Catalinimonas alkaloidigena: one gene and its partners. The main gene of each other region encodes a partner of the protein of the gene in region 3 in a complex. Links are inferred from orthologs where the notes say so. Each region holds a gene or a part of one and is shown on either strand. Other genes may lie near its edges. The genes, in order: BLR44_RS13050, accB and accD.

Region 1 (6,323 bases), on a different replicon or contig from region 3:
TACGCTTGATTTTCTGATTCTGGAAGGCCCCGAAACGGGCACCCGCATTCAACTGGAATGGACCGACTTGCTTGGTCGCCGCATCGATCATCTCCCCAGCGAAATTAGTTCCCTCCCTGCCCGGCTCGACCTGAGCCAATTAGCGGGTGGACAGTACCTGTTGCGCCTCTCTGCTCCGAATCGCCAGGTTTACTCCACCTACAAAATCCAGAAGTTAAACTAAACACCAGCTCCATGAAGCACTTAGCAACTGCGTGCCTCATGATGTGGTTGAGTCTGGCCGCCTTGGCGCAAAGTCCTCAACGCATCAACTACCAGGCCGTTGCCCGCGATGCCTCCGGCAACGTCCTACCCAACCGCGAGATGAACGTCCGCATCACCATCCTGAGCGGACAGCTCCAGGAAGACATCAGCTATGTCGAAGTGCACGAAGTGACGACCAATGCCTTTGGCCTCTTCACGCTGCAGATCGGCAACGGCACCCCCGAATTTGGTACGCTGGGCGAAGTTGCCTGGGAAAGCGGGTCGCACCATTTGCAGGTCGAAGTAGACCCCGACGGCGGTACGAACTACATCGCCATGGGCGTAAATCCCCTCGTCTCGGTGCCTTATGCCCTCTATGCACAAGACGTCGCCAACAAGGACGACGCCGACGCCGACCCGACCAACGAACTCCAGACGCTGACGTTGCGCAACGATACGCTCTTTCTGAGCGACGGGAGTGCCGTCAAGCTGGCCGACAACAGCGCCACGAACGAACTGTTGCAAAGCGCGCGACTGAACGGTAAAACCCTCGAGCTTGTCGACGCGGGTGGTACCCAAACCATCGACCTGAGTGGCTTGGTAACGGGCCTGGAAGATGCGGACGCCGATCCAACCAACGAATTGCTGACCGGCGCTCAGTTGAACGGCACCAAGCTGGAACTGACCGACAACGGCGGCAAGAAAACTGTCGAACTCGCATCGCTGAAAAACGACGCGGACGCCGATCCCGGCAACGAACTGATCGAAGAAGTAAAGCTGACGGGCACCAAGTTGCAGATCATCGATGCGGGCGGCACCAAAACGGTAGAACTCGCGTCGCTGCAAGACGGCGTAAACGACGCGGATGCCGATCCTAACAACGAGCTGTTGACTAATGCTGTGCTGAACGGCACCAAGCTGGAATTGACGGACCGTGGCGGGAAGAAAACCGTTGAACTTGCGTCGCTGAAAGACGGCGTAAACGATGCCGACGCCGACCCCAACAACGAGTTGATTACCGACTTTTCGATGACGGGCACTACGCTGACCATCAAAGATCGGGGGGGCAACAAATCGGTGAGTCTGGCAGGATTGATAAACGATGCCGACGCCGACGCTACCAACGAATTGTTGACCAGCGCGACGTTGGACGGGATGGACCTGAAGCTGACCGATGCCGGTGGCACCAAAACGGTGGACCTGTCCAGCCTGAAAAACGACGCCGATGCCGACGCTACTAATGAATTGCTGAGCAATGCGCAATTGAGTGGAACAGAGCTGCAATTGACCGATGCGGGCGGTACCAAAACCGTCGATCTGGCCAGCTTGGTGGACGACATTGACGCCGATACAACGAACGAACTATTGACCAGCGCGACGTTGGACGGTATGGACCTGAAACTGACCGACGCGGGCGGCACCAAAACGGTGGACCTGTCCAGCCTGAAAAACGACGCCGATGCCGACGCTACCAACGAACTGATTCTGGGCCTGGGCCTGGTCGGCACCAAGTTGCAGGTTGTAGAGCCCGACAATACGCAGGAAATCGATCTGGCACCGCTTCTGGCCGACACCAGTTGGGCCCTGACGGGTAATGACGTAAATACGGGCGAATTCATCGGTTCGAAAAATGCGGCCGATCTGGTTTTCAAAACCGATAACACCGAACGCATGGTGCTGTCGGCAGCAGGCCGGTTGGGCATTGGTTATACGTCGGCCGCCATGCCGGACTCAAACCACGTTTCGGTGGGAGAGGCCACCGGCGATGCGCACGCTGCGGTAGCGGGCTACGCCAGCGGTAAGGCCATCGGGCTGCTTGGCATCAACCGGGGCGACGGGGCAGCGGTGTTGGGACAAGGCGCGCGGGGAGTCGTGGGGCAACAGACCCGCACCAACGCCGGCGATGCCGCTGTCTTTGCCAACGGCGAACTGCTTTCGTCCGGCACGCAGGGCATTGTCATGGATCATCCGGCCGACCCTACGGGCCAAATGCTGCGTCATTTTGCTCTGCAATCGAACGAAGTGCTGCACGTATACCGGGGACGCGCTACGCTGGACGGCAGCGGTTCGCTGACCGTAACCCTGCCGGCCTACTTCGCCGACATCAACGGATTAACGTACACCTATCACCTGACGCCCATCGGCAAGCACGTCGATCTTTACGTCCAGACGGAAGTGAGCGGCAACACCTTTGAGATCGGGGGCGGTACCCTGGCCGACGCGGGTACGGTTGTTTCCTGGGTCATTTACGTGGATCGTGACGACGCCTACCTGCAGGCATATCCGCAGCAAAAACAGGCAGAAGTCTCAAAAACAGCAGGTGATGCGGGCAAGTACCTGCAACCCGCCCTCTACGGTGCGCCCGCTTCCGGCGGCATTTTCCCACAGCGCTAAATGTTCATCCGTATAAAGCTACCCGTTCCTCTAATTTTGAGAGGAACGGGTTTTTACTTTTTAGAGTATGTTATGTTGTATAAAAAGCTCCGTAACATTTTTTTAACATTGTGCCCGATACTCTTTACTTTTACATCCGGGCGGCGTTCCGCCCAAGCCTGACACTAGCCTATCCGTAATGCTGTTAGATTTTGAAAAGCCGATCGTGGAGTTGGAGTCTAAGCTGGCCGATATGAAGCGCCTGGCGGACGAAAACGGAGTTGACGTAAGCGAAGCGGTGCGAACGCTGGAAGAGCGGATCAACCAACTAAAACGCAACACTTACACCAATTTGACGCGCTGGCAGCGCGTACAATTGTCGCGTCACCCGGACCGACCCTATACCCTGGATTACATCGAAGCCATTGCCGATCGGTTCATCGAACTGCACGGCGACCGTACGGTAGGCGACGACAAAGCCATGGTCGGGGGCCTGGCCGACATCGAAGGACAAACCGTAATGGTGATCGGCCATCAGAAAGGGCACAACACCAAACAACGCCAGTACCGCAACTTCGGCATGGCGAACCCGGAAGGATACCGGAAGGCCCTCCGCCTCATGAAAATGGCGGAAAAGTTCAACAAGCCGATCGTTACGTTTATCGATACCCCCGGCGCTTATCCGGGTGTAGAGGCTGAAGAACGTGGCCAGGGTGAAGCCATCGCCCGTAACCTGCGGGAAATGTTCATGCTGCGCGTGCCCGTGATTTGCATCGTGATTGGCGAAGGTGCCTCGGGTGGTGCCTTGGGCATTGCTATTGGCGACCGCGTATTCATGTTGGAAAACACTTGGTATTCTGTCATTTCGCCCGAAAACTGCTCGACCATTCTGTGGAGGAGCTGGGAATACAAAGAGCAAGCGGCCGAAACGATGAAACTGACAGCCAGCGACATGCTGGAATTCGGTTTGATCGACGGCATTCTGGACGAACCTCTTGGCGGCGCGCACACCGATCCGGTGTTGATGAAAACCGTGGTGAAAGAGGCTATTCTCCAGCAGATCGAAGAGCTATCGCAGATTCCGACGGATGAGCTGATCCACCAGCGCATCGAAAAATTCACCCACATGGGCGTTGTCCTGGAATCGGCTCCGAAAGTGACCGGCTCTTAATCGAAGAAATACACTTCCTCAGTAAACCACCGTCTGCCTAAGATTGGTGGTTTTTTTATGCCTCCTTGCCCGGAAGCCTACGTCATCGCGATTCGATCCCCTAAACTTCTTATCTTTCGGAACAGGAAGGGGTGGCGAAAGAGCGCATTGCTTTAAGTCGAGTGATACTTGTTAATAATAGTACTCAAAAAGTAACAATTCTGATGTTAAATAGTTACTTTTTAAGGCCAGCGTCAATACACAAAAAAGTGATTTCGTTCGTTTTATAAGCGGAGACGAGCGCAGATCAAACCAACAACCTGGATCGTTTTTTGAGGCATGATCCCCCTGAAGCGCCTCCCCGAATTGTAGGTAGCGTACGTAAAAAACCACGCAGTGGGGAGATCAGGCGCAAAATTAGTGTAGCACCAAACACCATTGTATGAAGATTGGCATTGCTTTGTCAGGCGGAGGAGCGCGGGGAATCGCTCATCTGGGCGTCCTGAAAGCGCTGGAGGAAAATGGCATTCGCCCCCACATGATCACCGGTACCAGCGCGGGTGCTTTGGCCGGTGCCTTTTATGCTGCAGGTCTGAGCCCCGAACAGATTCTGAGCATCATTACGCAAACGTCGTTTCTGCGCGCGCTCCGACCGGCCACCAACTTGCGCGGCTTGTTGAGAATTGACCTGATTCAGGCGGTTTTTCGTCGGCAGATGCCGGTGGATACGTTCGAAGAGCTGAACACAAAACTGATCGTCGCCACGACCGACCTTACCTACGGGGAGCTGGTCTACTTTTCGTCGGGAGAGTTGCTACGCCCGGTGACGGCCTCTACCTGCATTCCCGGGCTTTTCGCGCCCATCGAAATCAACGGCCATTGCCTGATCGACGGCGGTGTGTTGAACAATATGCCCGTCGAACCTCTGGTCGGTCACAGCGATTTTATCATCGGCGTGCATACCAACTGTTACCCGGAGCGCCCCGAGATCCGGTCGTTACGCTCCACCATGGAACGGGCGTTTCAACTGGCGATCAACGACAATGTGCGCGAGCGGATTCCCTTGTGTAATTTATTCATCGAACCGCCTGAGCTCTCGAAGTTTACAATTTTCGATCTGAAACGGGCGCAGGAAATCTTCGACATCGGCTACGAGTACACCAAAAGCCTGCCTGCCCTCGAAATGATTGGCCGCCGACTGGCGTCGTAAGTTCTTAGTAAAGTAGAAAACCCGATGCGTCGTCTCTTTCGAGCGGCGCATTTTTGTCGTATCGCATGCGTATTACCTGTACCTACCTTCCGTATCAACTGCGTTTCCGCTTCGAGGCGGGCACTTCGCGGGGAGTTCTCACCGAGAAGAAAACGTGGTTGATCCGCCTTACGGTCGAGGCGTTTCCCGGCCGCGAAGGCTGGGGCGAATGCGGTCCCCTGCGCGGGTTAAGCCCTGACGACCGTCCCGATTTCGAAGCGCGGTTGCATGAGATCTGCCAGAACCTCAGCGCGGTGACGTACGATCCGAACAACGAGGCCGCCCTGTTGGATGCCCTGGTACCGTCCGAATTTCCATCGATTCGCTTTGGTCTGGAGTCGGCGCTGGCCGATTGGCGGAACGGAGGAGTACGCCGGATCTTCGACAATGCCTTCAGCCGGGGTGACGCGGGGCTGCCCATCAACGGGTTGATCTGGATGGGGAGTGCGGCGTTTATGCGGGAACAAATGGAACAGAAGCTGGCGTCGGGGTACAACTGCCTGAAAATGAAAATCGGTGCGATCGATTTCGAGGCGGAATGTGCGTTGCTGGAAGAAATCCGGAAAAACTATTCGCCCGATCAGATTACCCTGCGCGTAGATGCCAACGGGGCCTTTGCACCCGACCAGGCACTGGCGCGACTGCAACGGTTGGCACAGTATGAGCTGCACTCGATCGAACAGCCCATCCGCGCCGGCCAAGTAGCTGAAATGGCGAAGCTCTGCGCCGAAACGCCGCTGCCCATCGCGCTTGATGAAGAACTGATCGGCGTTTACGGTCGTGAGGCAAAAGCGCGGCTGCTGGACCAGGTTCGCCCGCAATACGTCATCCTGAAACCTACTTTGGTGGGGGGCTTCCGGGCCTGCCGGGAGTGGATCGAACTGGCCGAAGCACGACAAATCGGCTGGTGGATTACGTCGGCGCTGGAATCGAACATCGGTCTGAACGCCATTGCCCAGTTTACGGACGAATACGACATTCATCTGCCCCAGGGTCTGGGTACCGGGCAACTCTACCACAACAACGTGCAAGCCCCGCTGACCATCCTCCAGGGATTTTTGCATTATGATCCGCAGGGTACGTGGCAGTTCCCCACGGCCGGGCCCATGCCTCCTGCCTGATCGGCACGCCATTCCATTGACGGTCCCCCGGATTTTCAGTAGATTGCTTCGATCATCCTACTTTTAAACACAGATTATTTTGGAAAGACGAGAAGCCCTGCGCCGGGTGACTTACCTGATGGGAGGCACCCTTTCCGCTCCGGCCCTGACGTATCTGCTGAGCGGGTGCGATCCCAAAAAGAGCACG
Region 2 (6,168 bases), on a different replicon or contig from region 3:
GCCACATCGGCTCGCTGTACGCGCGCCACGTACTCAACATCGAACGCCCACGGGTGGCACTGGTCAACCTGGGCGAGGAAGAAGAGAAAGGAACGCTGCTGACCCAGGCCGCTTACCAATTGCTGAAACTGAACCGGCACGTCAACTTCGTGGGCAACGTCGAGGGCCGTGATCTGTTCCGCGACAAAGTCGATGTAATTGTCTGTGACGGCTTTACGGGCAACGTGATTCTAAAATTGGCCGAGGATTTTTACGACCTCTTGGAAGAACACCATATCTTTGAGCAGCTGGAGGGCAAAGTTGATCTGGATTTCTTCCGTAATTTCAATTACGAAGCTGTAGGCGGCAGTCCCATCATCGGCGTGAACGGAAACGTCCTGATCGGCCATGGTGTCTCATCTGCCATGGCCATCAAAAACATGTGCTTACAGGCGGCCCGCATGGCCGAGGCTCAGATTCACCTGAAAATCAAGAAAGCCCTTAGCGAAGACTAGGTTTTCGTACGTACTTACGCTTTTTTATGACTAAAATTCGAGCGGCAATTCGGGGCATCCAGGGATACGTCCCCGAGTATGTGCTGACGAACGAAGAGTTGTCGACTATGGTCGACACCAACGACGAATGGATCACGACCCGGACCGGAATTAAAGAGCGACGCATCTTAAAAGGAGAAGGAAAGGGCACCTCTCACATGGCCGCGGAAGCGGTCAGCAAGTTACTCCAGAAAACAGGCGTGGCCCCTGAGGAAGTTGACCTGATCATATGCGCCACAACGACCCCCGACTTTGTTTTTCCTGCTACGGCCAACCTCATTGCCGACATGGTGGGTGCACGTCATGCGTTTGGCTACGACGTGCAAGCCGCCTGTTCGGGCTTTCTCTTTTCGCTGGCGACCGGTGCGCAGTTCATCGAAACGGGTCGCTATCAGAAAGTGATTGTGGTCGGCGCCGATAAAATGTCGTCGATTGTCGATTACGAAGACCGCACCACGTGCGTCATCTTCGGTGACGGGGCCGGTGCGGTGCTGTTGGAGCCCGATACGGAGGGATTCGGTCTGTTCGATGCCATTCTTCATTCCGACGGGGCCGGTGCTGCCCATCTCTACCAGAAAGCCGGTGGTAGCCGTCGTCCGCCCTCGCAGGAAACGGTAGCGGCCCGCGAGCACTACGTGTACCAGGAAGGAGCCACCGTTTTTAAATTTGCCGTCACCAACATGGCAGAAGTGGCCGCCGAAATCATGTCGAAAAATCACCTGACCAGTAACGATGTAGCGTGGCTAGTGCCTCACCAAGCCAACAAGCGCATCATCGAAGCTACGGCGCAACGTATGGGCGTGGGCCTGGACAAGGTGATGATCAACATCCAGCGGTATGGCAACACGACCAACGCCACGATTCCCCTGTGCTTATGGGATTACGAATCCAAACTGAAGAAAGGTGATAACCTGGTGCTGGCGGCCTTTGGCGGCGGGTTTACCTGGGGAGCGATCTACCTGAAGTGGGCTTACGACGGTACGCCCTCCTGACCGACTTACTTTAATCTAACTTATTTCTATGGCTACTACCGCAGACTTTCGGAACGGTTTGACCATTGAGTTTAACAACGACCTTTATACCATTGTAGAGTTTCAGCACGTGAAACCCGGCAAAGGAGCCGCCTTTGTGCGTACGAAACTGAAGAGCCTTTCCAATGGACGCGTGATCGACAACACGTTTAACTCAGGCGTGAAAGTTACCACCGCCCGCATCGAACGACGGCCTCATCAGTTCCTGTACAAAGATGACCTGGGCTATCACTTCATGGACACCAACACGTTCGAGCAGATTCCGCTGGAGGAATCGAAAATCAACGAGCCCGATCTGTTGAAAGATGGTCAGGAAGTCGAAATTCTGTTTCATGCAGAAACCGAAACTGTATTGAGTTGTGAACTGCCTTCGTTTGTGGAGCTTCAGGTAACCTATACCGAGCCAGGCTTACGTGGCGATACGGCCACCAACACCACCAAACCAGCGACGCTGGAAACCGGAGCCGTGATTCAGGTCCCTCTGTTTATCGACCAGGATGAGATGATTCGTGTAGACACCCGCACTCGTTCCTACTACGAGCGCGTCAAATAAGCTGTATATGAAAGCAAAAGAAATACAAGACCTCATTAGTTTCATTGCACAGTCGGGTCTCGATGAAGTCAACATCGAAACTGAGCAGTTCAAACTGTCCGTCAAAAAGAATGTGCAGCCCGTTGTGGTTTCGGCCGCCCCCGTGCAGGCAGCACCGGTAGCCAGCGCCGCACCCGCCGCGGCTTCTGCCCCGGCTGCCCCCGCTACGCCGGCCACCCCGTCGCCCGCAGCCGCGGCGTCAGAGAAACCTGCTGCTTCAAATCACATCACCGTGCGCTCGCCCATGATCGGCACGTTCTACCGGTCGACTAGCCCTGATTCGGCTCCTTTTGTCAACGTGGGAGACGAGATCAAGCCGGGCCAGGCCCTTTGCATTGTCGAAGCCATGAAGCTCTTCAATGAAATCGAGTCGGAAGTTTCCGGACGAATTGTGAAGGTGCTGGTAGAAAACGCCACCCCGGTGGAGTACGATCAGCCGTTGTTCCTGGTTGAGCCGATCTGATTTTTCACACGTCTAGTTCTCCCCCATGTTTAAGAAAATTTTGATTGCTAATCGCGGCGAGATCGCCCTGCGCGTGATTCGGACCTGCCGCGAGATGGGCATCAAAACGGTAGCGGTTTACTCAACGGCCGACAAGGATAGCCTGCACGTGCGATTCGCCGACGAGGCCGTGTGCATCGGACCCGCTGTCAGTGCCCAATCGTACCTGAACATCCCCAATATTATCGCAGCGGCCGAGATCACCAACGCCGATGCCATTCATCCGGGTTACGGATTTCTCTCCGAAAACGCGGAGTTTTCCAAAGTCTGTCAGGAGTATAAGATCAAATTCATCGGGCCGAGCCCCGACATGATCAACTCCATGGGCGACAAAGCCTCGGCCAAGGATACCATGAAGCGGGCGGGCGTCCCGACCATTCCTGGATCGGAGGGCCTGTTGCAGTCACTGGAAGAAGGCCGAAGTATTGCCGAAGAAATCGGCTTCCCGGTCATTTTGAAAGCTACGGCCGGCGGCGGTGGTCGGGGCATGCGGGTGATCCGCAGTGCCCAGGAATTTGACAAAGCCTGGCGCGACGCGCGCGTCGAGGCGGGTGCGGCTTTTGGCAACGACGGCGTTTACCTGGAGAAGTACATTGAAGAGCCACGCCACGTAGAAATTCAGGTGGTGGGTGATCAGTACGGCAAAGTATCGCACCTCTCCGAGCGGGACTGTTCCATTCAGCGCCGCCACCAGAAGCTGGTAGAAGAAACGCCCTCTCCTATCCTGGACGACGATCTGCGGAAGCGGATGGGCGAAGCGGCCGTACGCGGGGCCGAGTCCATTAACTATGAAGGTGCCGGTACCATCGAATTTCTGGTGGACAAACACGGCAATTTCTACTTCATGGAGATGAATACCCGTATTCAGGTAGAGCACCCCGTCACCGAAGAAGTAACTGATTTTGACCTGATCAAAGAGCAGATCAAGGTCGCTGCCGGTACGCCGGTCACGGGTAAGAACTATTATCCGAAAATGCACGCCATTGAGTGCCGCATCAACGCCGAAGACCCGGGGCATGGGTTCCGTCCGTCGCCCGGGCGTATCACCAACCTGCATCTGCCGGGTGGACACGGCGTACGGGTTGACTCGCACGTATACGCGGGTTACACCATTCCGCCGAACTACGATTCGATGATCGCCAAGCTGATCGTAAGTGCGCAGACCCGGGAGGAAGCCATCGTGCGGATGAAGCGGGCCCTGCAGGAGTTCATCATCGAAGGCGTGAAAACGACCATTCCATTTCACATTCGCCTGATGGATAACGAAAAGTTCCGCTCTGGTAAATTCGATACCTCATTCCTGGAATCTTTCGATTTTTCAGGCTTATAAAAGCCTGTTACTCAATCTTCTTAGAAACCGATTCTGTTTCCCGCAGGATCGGTTTTTGTTTTTGCACGCAAATAGGAATTAACTTGCATCGAATTGGAAGGCTCCCCTCGGGATAAGTATCTTTTGTGGTATGATAAAATGGCTGACACTCTGCGGGATGTGTATGATCGTCATGGGCATGCACGCCCAAGCACCCACCCGGTGGCTGGAAGTTGGCCTGAGTGCGAACGCCTATAAAGGAGATTTGTCGGCGACGTACCGGCAATGGACGCCCCTGTATCACGCCGCCCTGCATTTTAACCGGAAAAAGCGGCTAAACGGCAGCCTGCAACTCGCGGTAGGGCGCATCACGGGCCAGAGCTTACAGCCCCGTTTCACTGAGGACATCCCGGCGGAACGCAACCCCAACACGTCGTTTACCACGTCGCTGGTAGCGGCTCAGTACGCACTACGCCTCAACGTAATCAGCCGCGAGCACTTCAAACTCTATGTGATGCAAGGCGCCGGTCTGCTGCGTTACGCGCCCAAAGATCAGGAGGGGAAACGCCTGGCGGATCAATCGGCCACCCGCGCACCGAACGAAAACTATGGTGTGGTCACCCTAATGCTGCCTACTTCGCTCGGCGCGGTGTATACGTTTCCCAATTATTATGGTGTTGGATTTCAGGCAGGCTGGTTCAACGCCATGAGCGACTACCTGGACAACGTGGGTACGTACGGCACGCGCCAAGGCAATGACCGCATCGCCTCCTATCGCTTTATGTTCTGGATTCCGCTCGACGCCCAGCAACCGTAATCAGCTCGGGAACTTCCTCTAACTCCAAGGCTTTGAGTTCCTCCGTAAATCCACTGGACAGGATGGGGAACCGACACCAGCTGCGCGGATCGACGCTGAAATCGTCCACGTGAAACGACGGGGCCAATCGTTCCCGTTTCCACTGATTCCGCGACCACAACCGGAAAAACTTAATGACATGACTGCGCAGCAGCGCGGGTGGCTCCAGCTCGGCCTCCACAAGCTTGCGGTACACGTGTATAGGCGACTGACGGTCGCGGATGGCCAGGCGCTCAATCTCGTACAACACGCGGTAAGGCATCAGGTCGCCTTCGTCGGTTTGGGAGTTTTCCAGTGGACGCAATTCGGCCGTCGGAGTCAGGGAATTGACATCGTGCAGGCCCGTGTAACCTAACCTCTCTTCCGCCCAACGTAGCCAGCGGCTGATGAAGTGCTTGTCTACCCCCGCAATGGGCGAAATGCTACCGGAGGTGTCCCCGTCCATCGTGGCATATCCCACGTCGCCCTCACTTCGGTTTGAAGTGGCCATCAGCAGCGCTCCTGTCGCATTAGTCAGCATCCAGATGATGGGCGAGCGTGCCCGTGCCTGAATATTCTGGAGGGTGATGTCGTCGCGTTCCCACGTCAGCGGACGGCCCAGAGCACGTTCGATTTTACGTGTATAGCCTGCAACCTCATCGTCGATTTTCCATTCGTAAAAAGCTGCCCCGACCGACTCGGCCAGATTCTGGGCCGATGCCAAGGTTGCCTGCGAGGAATTGACCGTTCCCTGATAGGCGCACCGTAACAGGCACTGCGTTAAGTAGAGTAGTTGTACCTCCGGTGCTTTTCCCAGCAAGGCGGCCATCTCTTCTTCGGTCAGACAGCCCGCTTTCTGCGCAAAGGCCTCTACGCCCAACTCGTTACAACCTCGGCGCACCATCTCCGCCACCAGCACCGCACAAGCCGATGAATCGGCACCGCCGCTGAGGGAGAGCACAAACCCCCGACTGCGGCTTTTGCGCATGTAATCGAATAAGGCCAGAGGAACGGCCGCCGCAAACTCTTCTTCCTTGCTGACCGCGTAGGGAGGCAACGAAGGCAGAGGCTGCTCCGGATCGGCATCGAAATCCAGCTCAGTGGTCACCAGGTTAACATCCCGGAACGACAGCAACGCGTTGCGCTTCAGCAAGCGTCCGTGCTGAGCGATCAGGATCTCACCGTCGTAGATCATCTTTCCGGCCTCGTTGCCAATTAAATTGGCGTATACGTAGGCACACCGGAAGCGCTGCGCCCCGTCCAGCACCAGATCGTGCCGGATCAGGGTTTTGGCAAAAGCAAAATGGCTGGCACTAGGGTTCAGAATGAGGTCGACCCCGCCACGCCGGCAATGGCTTACGCCAGG
Region 3 (6,354 bases):
TCCTGACTCAGATCGAAGAGCTGATTGCGCTGGAGCGGGAGATAGAGCACTTCACGCTCGACACCCTGCCGAAAGAGCTGTTGATGGAAGCCAAGCAAAAAGGCTATGCCGACCGGCAGATTGCGCACCTGTTGCGTTGCCTCGAAAGCGAGGTTTATAAGAAACGTAACGATATCGGCATTCGCCGGGTCTACAAACTGGTGGACACCTGCGCCGCCGAGTTCGAAGCCAAAACACCGTATTACTACTCCACCTTCGCCGATGAAAACGAGTCGGCGGTTTCGGATCGGAAAAAGGTCATCGTGCTGGGCTCAGGCCCTAACCGCATCGGGCAGGGCATCGAGTTCGACTATTCGTGTGTGCACGGGGTGCTGGCCGCGAAAGAACTCGGCTACGAAACCATCATGATCAACTGCAACCCCGAAACGGTTTCGACCGACTTCGACGTGGCCGACAAGCTGTACTTCGAGCCGGTGTTCTGGGAGCACATCTACGACATCATCCTGCACGAGAAGCCCGAAGGCGTTATTGTACAGCTGGGCGGACAGACGGCCCTGAAACTGGCCGAAAAACTGAATCGCTACGGCATCAAGATTTTCGGAACCAGCTTCGAAGCCCTCGATCTGGCCGAAGACCGCGGTAGCTTCTCGTCCTTGTTGCGCGACAACGGCATTCCTTATCCCAAATTCGGGGTGATCGAAGACGCTGAACGTGCCCTCGATCTGGCCGACGAACTGGGCTTCCCGCTTCTGGTGCGTCCCTCATACGTACTGGGTGGACAGAGCATGAAGATCGTCATCAACAAGCAGGAACTGGAGCACCACGTAATCGACATCCTGCGCGATCTGCCCGACAACAAAATCCTGCTCGACCACTTCCTGGAAAACGCCATCGAGGCGGAAGCCGATGCCATCAGCGACGGAGAAGATGTTTACATCATCGGCATCATGGAGCACATCGAACCGGCGGGCATCCACTCCGGCGACTCGTACGCGGTGCTGCCGGCCTTCGACCTGAGCGAGAACGTGCTGAACCAGATCCGTGACTACACGCGTCGCATTGCACTGGCAATGAACACGGTCGGGTTGCTCAATATTCAGTTCGCCATCAAAGACGAAGTGGTGTACGTGATCGAAGCGAACCCACGCGCCTCGCGGACGGTGCCGTTTATCTGCAAAGCCTACGGCGAAAACTACGTCAACTACGCGGCGAAAATCATGTTGGGTGAAGCCAAGCTGAAAGATTTCAACTTCCAGCCTCACCTGGACGGGTACGCCATCAAGATCCCCGTCTTCTCGTTCAACAAATTCAAGAACGTGAACAAAGAACTGGGGCCGGAGATGAAATCGACCGGAGAGGCCATCTACTTCATCGAAAATCTGGAGGATGACTTTTTTGTGAAGGTCTACGCCGAACGGAACTTGTACTTAAGCCGTTAATACATAAAACTATACTGTGCAGCAGAAGGGTAGCCGAGGGCGTCAGACGTCGCAGGCTTCCCTTCCGCTGTTCCCGGTAGGTAACCATTGGTACGTTTTCGACTTCGCAGACCGAAGCGAAACCGGTATCTTACCGGGTAGTTGGTTTGGATAGGTACTTACGTTCCCGTTAAACTCTGAATTATCGTGCTAAAGACCGTCATTCTCTTTCTTTTCTTCTTATACATGTTTTACGTGCTGAGCGGCTACGTTGTCCGGATGGTAGCCCGGCTGACGGGCCAGCGCCCGGTCGACCGCTCGCAGGCTCATACCTATCAGCGCACGTATACACGCCGGGGCCAGACGCCCCCCCCGCCCCAAAGCCGTCCGGAAGGCGACATCCGCATTGATTACATTCCGGACGAAGCGCGGCAGCGACAAAAACCCGACTCTTTCCAGGGAGGCGATTACGTCGATTACGAAGAAGTAAAATAAGTGTACCTTTGGCGGTAATTCACCGACGATTCGGTCGGTTGTTTACCATTCACCCTTACTATGAGTTGGTTTGTAAGAAAGGAGAAAGGGATTGTCACTCCCACGGAGCACAAAAAAGAAGCTCCCGACGGTCTTTGGTACAAATGCCCTTCCTGCAAAACGGTGATGCTGGCCCAGGCCCACAAGGAAAACGCCTGGACGTGCCACAACTGTAGTTACCACACCCAGATCGGCTCGGCCGAATACTTCGAACTGCTGTTCGATCAGAATCAGTTCGAGGAACTGAGCGCCGAACTGTCGTCGGCCGATCCGCTGCACTTCGTCGACTCCAAGCCTTATCCGGAACGCATTGCAACTGCCCAGCAGAAGAAAGGGCTGAAAGATGCTGTGCGGACGGGCTACGGCAAAATGTCGGGCATCGACATCGTGATCGGCTGTATGGACTTTCAGTTCATCGGTGGCTCGATGGGTTCCGTGGTTGGCGAGAAGATCGCCCGCGCGATCGACTGCGCACTGGAGCGCAAAGTGCCTTTCCTGATGATTTCTAAGTCGGGTGGTGCGCGGATGATGGAAGCTGGTTACTCGCTGATGCAAATGGCCAAAACCTCGGCCAAGCTGGCGCTGCTGCACGAAGCCAAACTGCCTTATGTATCGTTGCTGACCGATCCTACTACCGGTGGGGTTACCGCTTCGTTTGCCATGCTGGGCGATTTCAATATCGCCGAACCCAACGCGCTGATTGGCTTTGCCGGGCCGCGTGTGATTCGCGAAACCATCGGTAAAGACCTGCCGGCCGGTTTCCAAAGCGCCGAATTTGTATTAGAACACGGCTTCCTGGACTTTATCGTCCATCGTAAAGAAATGAAAGATCGGCTCGCAACGCTATTCCACATGTTGCGCTAACTTTCCTCAAGAACTTACCAACGCTCCGGATTTTTCGGAGCGTTTTTTTTGTTACAACCAACAGGGCCAATGCGTCCTTCGGACGGCCGATGTCCGCAGTTCTGGTCATCAGCCGTCTGCTCCTGTTCTGTCATTCTAAAAACGCTTTTATCCCGGATGGCCAAAGCCAAGACCGTCTATTTTTGTCAAAACTGTGGCGCACAGTCGCCCAAGTGGTTGGGCCGTTGTCCCGCCTGCGGAGAGTGGAATACCTACGTGGAAGAGGTAGTCCAGAAAGAAGAGAAAGGCAACTGGCGCCCCGCCGGTAAGCCTGACCGCACGGTAGCGGCCAAGCCCCGGGCCATCCGCGACATCACGTATCAGCAGGAGCACCGCACCGCCACGTACGACCAGGAATTGAACCGTGTGTTGGGCGGCGGCATCGTGCCCGGCTCGCTGGTGCTGATCGGCGGGGAGCCGGGCATCGGCAAATCGACGCTAATGCTGCAAATCGCCGTGAGTCTGCAAGGAAAAAAGGTTTTGTATGTCTCGGGCGAGGAAAGCGAGCAACAGATCAAGATGCGGGCGGAGCGCATTGCCCCGTCCGGCGACGAATGTTACATTCTGACCGAGACGGCTACGCAAAACATTTTCCAGCAGGCCGACGCCCTGAAGCCGGACCTGATGGTAATCGACTCGATCCAGACGTTGCAGTCCAGCCTGGTGGAATCGGGCGCGGGGAGCGTATCGCAGGTGCGCGAATGCACCGCCGAGCTGATGAAGTTCGCCAAGGAGACAGGAGTACCGGTATTTCTGATCGGCCACATCAACAAGGAAGGCAGTCTGGCTGGCCCGAAAGTGCTGGAACACATGGTCGACACCGTGTTGCAGTTCGAAGGTGAGCGGCACGGCAGCTACCGCATTTTACGCACCACCAAAAACCGATTTGGCTCTACGTCCGAACTGGGCATTTACGAGATGGTCAGCGACGGCCTGCGGCAGGTCAACAACCCCTCCGAGATTCTGATCACCCAACGTGAAGAAGACCTGAGCGGCGTCACCATCGGCGCTATGCTGGAAGGCAACCGCCCGCTGCTGATCGAAATCCAGTCGCTCGTCAGCGCCGCCACCTACGGAACGCCGCAGCGTTCTTCTACCGGCTTCGACAACAAACGACTGCAAATGCTGCTGGCCGTGCTGGAAAAGCGCGGCGGCTTCCGTCTGGGCGTTCAGGACGTATTTCTGAACATCGCAGGGGGACTGAAGGTAGAAGACCCAGCCATTGACCTGGCCGTCTGCACGTCCATCATCTCCTCGTACGAGGATCGTGAAGTCTCGGGAAGCACCTGCTTTGCCGGCGAGGTGGGTTTGGGGGGAGAAGTGCGGGCCGTCTCGCGCGTCGAAAACCGCATCCGCGAAGCGGCCAAGCTCGGTTTCAAGGAAATCTTCATATCGCGTTACAGCACCAAAGGTCTTAACCTGGACCAATTTCCGATTCGGGTGCACGCCGTCAGCAAAATCGACGAGGTATTCGACCGGGTCATGTAGGTACGCTTCTTACCTTTGCACTTCGTCAACTGATTTAGGAATGCAAAGTTCAATTGCCGAAACGCTCGGCATCGATCCGGATCTGTTTCACTGGGTGCTTGTCCCGATGTTCATCTTTCTGGCGCGCATCGGCGATGTTTCCGTCTCTACCATCCGCATCATGTTCATGATGGCGGGCCGCAAAGGACTAGCCCCGGTGCTGGGGTTTTGCGAAGCGCTGATCTGGCTCATCGCCATCAGCCAGATCTTGCAGAACGTCAGCAGCATTGCGTCTTACGTGGCGTATGCGGGCGGATTTGCCACCGGCATTCTGGTGGGCATGTCCATCGAAGAACGCCTTGCCCTGGGCAACGTCATTGTCCGGGTCATTACCCAGCGCGACGCCGATGCCCTGATTAAACAGATGCAGGAGTCGGGATACCGCCTGACGACCGTAGCGGCCGAGGGCAGTCGCGGGGCAGTCAGCCTGATTTTTGCGGTCGTCAACCGCAAGCAACTGGGCGAGCTGACGGAAATCATCCGTCGTTTCAATCCCAACGCATTTTACACCGTCGAGAACATCCGCTACGTATCCGAACCCCTGCCACCACCGCTGGCCGAACGGCCCGCTTTTTACTTCTGGGAAAAGGCCTGGCGGAAATAATAACGTCAAAGTTCAATTCGATCCTTGGGGTTAGACCCTCAGTTTGCTTCCTTTTTTCCAGGATAACTTTCGCTTAACATAGCAAAAGGTACAGGTAAAACTGACTTCATTGTAGCTTAACAAAAACCCAACCTGTGGATAACTCCCTGAATAAGAGAGGTTATCCACATACTTTTACACATCGATTGCCTGTTATTATACTAATGGGTAACAAGTTCGTAACCTGGAGATGCTAAAACTTACATGCCGCTTAGGAGTAAAATAACGTCAAGAAAAGGGACCAGTACCCCAATCGTTTCCATGAGCGCTCAAAATCTAAGCATCAGGTGCGAGTTCGGGGCGAAGCGGGCGACACTTTGCTTTTCCGTGAAATAATCCGCAATTTTGTCTTTTGTCAATCCCCTAAACGGAGGTTTTCTTACCGGAGGCGATTAATACACTACATGCGAAACTTCGAAGCTTTCAGGGCGCTGATCAGCGCGCCGAAGCGGGTGGTCATTACGACCCACCACAAGCCGGACGCTGATGCTCTCGGATCGTCGCTGGCGCTGGCTAACTTCCTGAAGAAAAAATACCACGACGTACAGGTCATTACCTCTTCCGATTACCCGCGTTTCCTTCACTGGATGCAGGGCAACGAGGAGGTGATTGTGTACGACGCCGCGACCAACCACGAGCAAGTGGAAGGCCTCGTCAACGAAGCAGACATTATTTTCTGCCTTGACTTTTCCAGCTTAGCCCGCACCCAAGATCTCGAGCCCCTGCTCCGCGCGGCCCAGGCAACCATTGTGCAGATCGACCATCACCTGGAACCCGAAGAGTTTGCCGACTTTGTGTTGTGGAACAACAAAGCCTCGGCTACCTGCGAACTGGTGTACGATCTGTTCGACATGCTCGACGATAGCGAGTTGATCGACAAGGGCATTGCCGAATGCATCTACGCGGGTATTCTGACCGATACGGGCTCGTTCCGCCATCCGACTACGTCGGCCCGGGTGCACATCATTGTGGCCGAGCTGATTCGGGCGGGCGTGGAGCCGGCGCGCATTCACAAACTGATTTACGACAACTATTCCGAAAATCGTCTACGCTTTTTGGGCTATGCCCTTTCCGAGAAACTGGTGGTGCTGCCCGAGTACCGCACGGCATACATCTCGATCACGTCCGAAGAGTTGCAGCGCTTCCGCTACAGCACCGGCGATACCGAAGGCTTCGTTAACTTTGCCCTTTCGATTGAAGGAATTGTGGTAGGTGCCGTGTTCATCGAACGTGAAGACGCCATTAAAATTTCGTTCCGCTCCATCGGCGATTTCGCCGTAAACGTATTGGCGCGCGAACATTTTGAAGGAGGTGGCCATAAGAACGCAG

The links.
Region 1: the proteins of accD (region 3) and BLR44_RS13050 are in contact, whole or in part, in a solved structure (PDB 8UXZ), measured with the Escherichia coli proteins. The link is inferred for Catalinimonas alkaloidigena from one-to-one orthologs.
Region 2: the proteins of accD (region 3) and accB are in contact, whole or in part, in a solved structure (PDB 8UXZ), measured with the Escherichia coli proteins. The link is inferred for Catalinimonas alkaloidigena from one-to-one orthologs.

The regions. Positions count from the first base shown.
Region 1 is NZ_FNFO01000004.1:521,976-528,298, reverse strand. What follows is about bases 1,867-4,801. They hold BLR44_RS13050 (acetyl-CoA carboxylase carboxyltransferase subunit alpha), read left to right. Parts: upstream 1,867-2,815; coding sequence 2,816-3,787; downstream 3,788-4,801. Other genes in these bases: BLR44_RS13045 (patatin-like phospholipase family protein), read left to right, coding at 4,209-4,801; BLR44_RS13055 (hypothetical protein), read left to right, coding at 1,867-2,637. Outside these bases: BLR44_RS13060 (T9SS type A sorting domain-containing protein), read left to right, coding at 1-223; more of BLR44_RS13055, read left to right, coding at 262-1,866; more of BLR44_RS13045, read left to right, coding at 4,802-4,976; BLR44_RS13040 (o-succinylbenzoate synthase), read left to right, coding at 5,042-6,136; BLR44_RS13035 (gluconate 2-dehydrogenase subunit 3 family protein), read left to right, coding at 6,216-6,323. UniProt on the Escherichia coli protein: Component of the acetyl coenzyme A carboxylase (ACC) complex. First, biotin carboxylase catalyzes the carboxylation of biotin on its carrier protein (BCCP) and then the CO(2) group is transferred by the carboxyltransferase to acetyl-CoA to form malonyl-CoA.
Region 2 is NZ_FNFO01000001.1:65,298-71,465, reverse strand. Bases 1,092-3,871 are described here. They hold accB (acetyl-CoA carboxylase biotin carboxyl carrier protein), read left to right. Parts: upstream 1,092-2,124; coding sequence 2,125-2,619; downstream 2,620-3,871. Other genes in these bases: accC (acetyl-CoA carboxylase biotin carboxylase subunit), read left to right, coding at 2,645-3,871; efp (elongation factor P), read left to right, coding at 1,554-2,117; BLR44_RS00320 (beta-ketoacyl-ACP synthase III), read left to right, coding at 1,092-1,525. In the rest of the region: phosphate acyltransferase PlsX, read left to right, coding at 1-494; more of BLR44_RS00320, read left to right, coding at 521-1,091; more of accC, read left to right, coding at 3,872-3,988; BLR44_RS00300 (hypothetical protein), read left to right, coding at 4,119-4,784; BLR44_RS00295 (nitrilase-related carbon-nitrogen hydrolase), read right to left, coding at 4,747-6,168. UniProt on the Escherichia coli protein: This protein is a component of the acetyl coenzyme A carboxylase complex; first, biotin carboxylase catalyzes the carboxylation of the carrier protein and then the transcarboxylase transfers the carboxyl group to form malonyl-CoA.
Region 3 is NZ_FNFO01000003.1:255,545-261,898, forward strand. Bases 929-3,894 are described here. They hold accD (acetyl-CoA carboxylase, carboxyltransferase subunit beta), read left to right. Parts: upstream 929-1,973; coding sequence 1,974-2,816; downstream 2,817-3,894. Other genes in these bases: carB (carbamoyl-phosphate synthase large subunit), read left to right, coding at 929-1,439; BLR44_RS08180 (DUF4834 family protein), read left to right, coding at 1,626-1,913; radA (DNA repair protein RadA), read left to right, coding at 2,973-3,894. In the rest of the region: more of carB, read left to right, coding at 1-928; more of radA, read left to right, coding at 3,895-4,343; BLR44_RS08195 (DUF2179 domain-containing protein), read left to right, coding at 4,384-4,986; BLR44_RS08200 (DHH family phosphoesterase), read left to right, coding at 5,430-6,354.